Regions from separate parts of the Paenibacillus sp. FSL H3-0310 genome, predicted to be linked through region 2. Evidence: predicted binding sites of a transcription regulator. Region 2 holds the regulator's gene; the other holds the start of a gene.
What was found. Region 2 encodes Rex, which represses fermentation and respiration genes when NADH is low (regulators of the CRP and FNR family bind a similar motif). Its sites were predicted from a motif close to TTGTGAAATATTTCACAA; they were not measured.
Positions count from the first base shown of each region.

Region 1: the regulator Rex is predicted to act here: its motif matches at 1,522-1,539, upstream of scfA (six-cysteine ranthipeptide SCIFF).

Region 1 is NZ_JBBODC010000002.1:274,268-276,746, reverse strand. Features, by position in the region: gene MHH63_RS20710 (response regulator transcription factor) at 1-741, shown strand, start outside; partial or broken gene MHH63_RS20705 (SF0329 family protein) at 797-1,170, shown strand; gene scfA (six-cysteine ranthipeptide SCIFF) at 1,565-1,714, shown strand; gene scfB (thioether cross-link-forming SCIFF peptide maturase) at 1,837-2,479, shown strand, end outside.
Region 2 is NZ_JBBODC010000001.1:1,595,410-1,597,888, reverse strand. Features, by position in the region: gene MHH63_RS07180 (amidohydrolase) at 1-725, opposite strand, end outside; gene MHH63_RS07175 (redox-sensing transcriptional repressor Rex) at 712-1,365, opposite strand; gene dinG (ATP-dependent DNA helicase DinG) at 1,496-2,479, opposite strand, start outside.

The DNA.
Region 1 (2,479 bases), on a different contig from region 2:
AAAGGCTTGCGACAATACATTGAGGAGAGTCCGTATCTTTTTGAGGTTGCAGGAGAAGCGAAAAGTGCAAACGAAGCATTGAATATGGTGGAGGAAGCCCCACCACATGTATGTCTTGTGGACATCAACATGCCGAATATGAATGGGCTCGATCTGATGAATATATTGCGCGAACGCTGCCCGTCGGTTCTGGTTGTCATCATCAGCGGGTACGATAACTTTGAATATGCTCGTCAAGCCGTGCAACTGCAAGCATTCGATTATGTATTGAAACCTGTGCCGAAGAGTGATCTGAACAAGCTGCTTCATCGGATCGATGAGCATCTTCAGGTAAAATATCCTTTGCATTCACATGAAGGCAGGGTGGATAAGGAGCCGGAGCTTCCCGGGTATACAGGGGATGGAACAGTGCTTATCCAAAAAGTGACCGAGTATATTGACAGTCATTATCAGGATCCGGAGCTGTCTATTACTCGAGTAGCAGCACTATTTCATATCAACCAAACCTATCTTAGTAAGCGTATGAAGCAAGAAATCGGTGCTTCATTCCTTGACTATGTCACCGAGCTTCGGATATCGAAGGCGAAGGAGATTCTGGATGACGTAATGCCGAATATCAAAATCGGGGATCTGGCCGTGAAGGTAGGGTATAAGAGCCAGTACTATTTTAGTCGTGTGTTCAAAAATAGAGTCGGCTCAAGCCCCTTAGAGTACAAAAAGCATCCGTTCGGTTATGGATAGGAGGGCTATTCTCGTCCCTCTGCAGCACGCCATAGATGCTATGCTCGGTTCAGATCTTCAAATTCCTATCAACCATGAAGAAATTGAAGCGGTTAGAAAAGATAGTAAGGGGATCATCCCGGAGGATCGGCTAATAGTCATTGCAAGAAGCAGAAAATATCAGAACTTGCAAAGGAGCTTTTGTCAGCTCAGACATCATTAAGTAAATCGAACTTTATTGTTATAGCTACTAAGTATTTATCTATTTCCATAGAGAAGAGCTTAGAAAGCGACGATATCTTATAGAATATTCTAGCCTTAGTGGACAGACGAGTTGGGAAAAAGCGGATATTAAACATGAGCGAGAAGATGAGGTTAAAGCATCCAATTGTGCAATATTTTTATGAACTAAGCCGTCAAGAGCAGATAAACTGTCCGGAAGTGTCTTAGGACTCCTCATATAAGTTTGTTCACATTGTCCACCCACGCATGTGGAGAGTGTCGCTCTACTGGTAAGGAAGGATACAGTGCTATGAGATTCTTATATTTATTGGATTTTACGGACACAAGTATGAGGAAAAATCGTTATTGAAGAGATGGCATCATTGCCGTCTCTTTTTTGTTTCACTTTTTTTAGCATTGCTCTGACTCTGGTTCCCGCTACCCCATCCTAGGATCACAAGCATGAACGACTGCACGAAAATTAACGTTGATGCTTATGTTTAAGCCCTCTCTACTCTGTTAGGTGACGGGCATCATAGACGTACTTACGTGAGGTTGCTACGATGTTCCATGGAAATTAAGTGAAAGTGATCACAAGAAATTACAGAAGGAGTCATTTATCGTGAAAAGAATCGTAACCCTAAGCACCCGCAAACTGATGGATACCGCAAAACACGGCGGATGCGGCGCATGCCAGACCTCTTGCCAGTCCGCTTGTAAAACTTCCTGCGGCGTTGCAAACCAGAAGTGTGAAAATGCAATGAACAGATAGGATCTGGAATTTTACCGCCCATTACTCTGCTGATGGGCGGCTATTTTTAAGAAACGGATGCTAACTCTAAAGGAAGGCAAAGCCGTTTCTACTTGTGTGTAAAAGGAGCTTGATTAGCAAGTATGATTCATCAATATAAACTAAACGGATACAATATCGTGCTCGATACCTACAGTGGCTCGGTGCATGTTGTTGATGACCTAGCATATGAAATTATAGCGGATTATGAGAAAACTTCTGTCGAACAAATCGTGACATTGATGTTGGATAAATATAAGCATGATTCAAATATCTCTGAGAGCGACATTCGAGAAACCATCGTGGATATCGAGGCACTTATAAATGATGGACAGCTTTTTACAAAAGATGAGTATGAGAACCTCTCGCTTGATTTAAAAAAACGGAAAACTTATGTTAAGGCACTCTGCCTCAATGTTGCGCATACCTGTAATTTGTCATGCGATTATTGCTTCGCTAGCCAAGGGAAATACAACGGAGATAGGGCAATCATGAGCTATGAGGTTGGACAAAAAGCTATCGATTACCTGCTTGAAAATTCGGGTCATCATCGTAATCTTGACATCGACTTTTTCGGCGGGGAACCGCTCTTGGCTTGGAAAGTGGTTAAACAGATCGTAGCTTATGCAAGAAGCAAAGAACAAGAATACAAAAAGAAGTTCCGCTTCACCTTCACGACGAACGGGATGCTGCTGAACGATGAGGTCACCGAGTTTTTAAATCAGGAAATGTACAATGTCGTATTAA
Region 2 (2,479 bases):
ATGCCAAGCTTCTCTAAGTGAGCTACAGGACGCAACCCGTAATCCGCCACATTTTGTTCCACTTCACGTTTCGTTTCGGACATATGCGTATGCATCGGTAAATCCAGATCATGCGCTGCCTGCACAAACTTAACCAGGAAGTCCGGAGGGCAAGTATAAGGGGCGTGTGGCGAGATCATAGTAGTAATTCTACCGTCAGCCTTTCCATGCCAGTTACGGGCAAAAGAAATCGCTTCCGCAAGCTTGTGATTCTGTACATCCTCTGGACATAACCCGATCACACCACGCATCAATACGGAACGGATACCTGATAACTCAGCTACCTCGGCTACTCGGTCCATATGATCATACATATCGAGGAAGGTCGTAGTTCCACCCTTCAGCATTTCCAATACAGATAAGGAGGTTCCCCAGTATACATCATCACCGGAGAACTTTTCCTCCATTGGCCACATCTTCTCCTGAAGCCACACTTGTAGCGCTAAATCATCTCCATATCCACGCAGCAAAGACATCGCCGCATGACCATGTGTGTTTACAAGTCCAGGCATGAACAGCAGACGGCTGCCATCAACCACTTGCACTCCAGCTTCCATCTGAGGCTCTTCTTTTCCTATGTAAGTGATTAAATCATCTTCAATAGTCATATATCCACTCAGAACCGGCTCATCCGTTCCCGGAGTCAGAAAATACCCGCCCTTAATTATCGTTTTATTGTTGTTCATGTTCACTTTCTTCCTTTCCATCCCGCAAGTAATAAGCAAGACTTTGCAGATCAGTTGTAAAATCAGCTGCATGCACCCGGATATTCGGTGGTGTCTTCAGAATCACAGGGGCAAAGTTCAAAATTGCTTCAATCCCAGAAGAAATGAGGATATCTGCTACATTTTGAGCTTCTGAATCAGGTACGGTAATAATGGCAATGCGAATACCTTGCTCACGAATTGTGCTGCCTAGTTCATCCATCGGTTGCACAGTAAGGGAGTTGATCTTACGTCCAACCTTAGGAGCGTACGAATCAAATATAGCCGTAATTTTCATAGTATCTTTGAGATATGCATTGTAATTAGACAAGGCATGTCCGAGATTACCTGCTCCAACTAAAGCTACATTAAGCTGTTGATCCAGCTTCAGGATATGACGGATTTTCTCAATAAGATACGTTACATCATATCCGATACCTTTTCTGCCGAAGTCACCAAAATATGCTAAATCCTTACGAATCTGTGCGGGATTAAGATCAAGCTTTTGTCCAAGTTCCTGAGAGGAAACTGTTAATATTTCGCGATTCTGGAGATCATTCAAAAAACGCAAGTACACAGGTAGTCTGCGAACAACGGCTTCTGATATTTTATCCGATTTCATATTTTTCCTCCTAAAAATAGTAATGTTCTTGTGAAAATCCATATTCAAACGTCTACCTCTCCTTATTAAGGACGGTACTGTAACACACCGCCCTTAAGGATAAGGAGGAGCTAAACTGAAGACGAGCGTTTTAAGAAGCGCCGCCATCCTCTAGCCATTCCGCTATGCGAGGGACCATTTGATCAGTAAGCATATGCTCCATTTTGGGACCAGGCAATGAATAAAGGAAATACTTCCCGTAATGAGATTCAATAACCCTTGTATCATAAACAATAACTATTCCGCGATCCTGCGCCGTGCGAACCAGTCTTCCGAATCCCTGCTTAAAACGAATAACCGCTTGAGGAACAGATAATTTCATGAACGGATTCTTCTTCTGGGCCTGTAATAACTCCGACTTCGCTTCCGCCAACGGGTGATTCGGCGGTTGAAATGGAAGTCTCACGATGGCCAGGCAAGTCAGTGCTTCACCTGGAATATCTACACCTTCCCAGAAGCTGCTCGTCCCCAGCAATACGGATGCTGCACTGTCCTGAAAGCGGCGGATCAGCTTGCTCCGGCTGCCACCTTCCACGCCTTGACCAAGCACCGTAATCTCTTGTGAGGCCAAAGCCTCTTTAAGCGGATCATATACCTGACGCAGCATTTTATAAGAAGTAAACAGAACCAGCATCCGCCCACGTGTTGTTTTAGCAGCTTCCGATAATGACTGTACGAGTGTATCGACAAATCGAGCATCGCCCACACTCCCCTTCACACTAGGAAAATCACGCGGTATAACTAGCAGTGCCTGCTCGCGATACTTAAAGGGAGATGGAAGGAGTGAGGTCATTAGACGTCCCTCTTCTGCAGCTTCGTTAAGTCCGAGATTATCAATCATAAATTGAAAAGACTTATCTACAGACAGCGTCGCCGAGGTAAGCACGATGCTTTTTTTCTTATCGAAGAACAACTCTTTAAGCTGGCTGCTAACATCCACAGGGACGGCATACATCTGCAGTGATTTGCTGCGGTAATTTCCATTTGCCTCCAGCCAATATACTACATTATCGTCATTCAGCCCCATAAAGAATCTTACTTGCTCACGGATGGAAGCCAAATCCTTAAATAAACC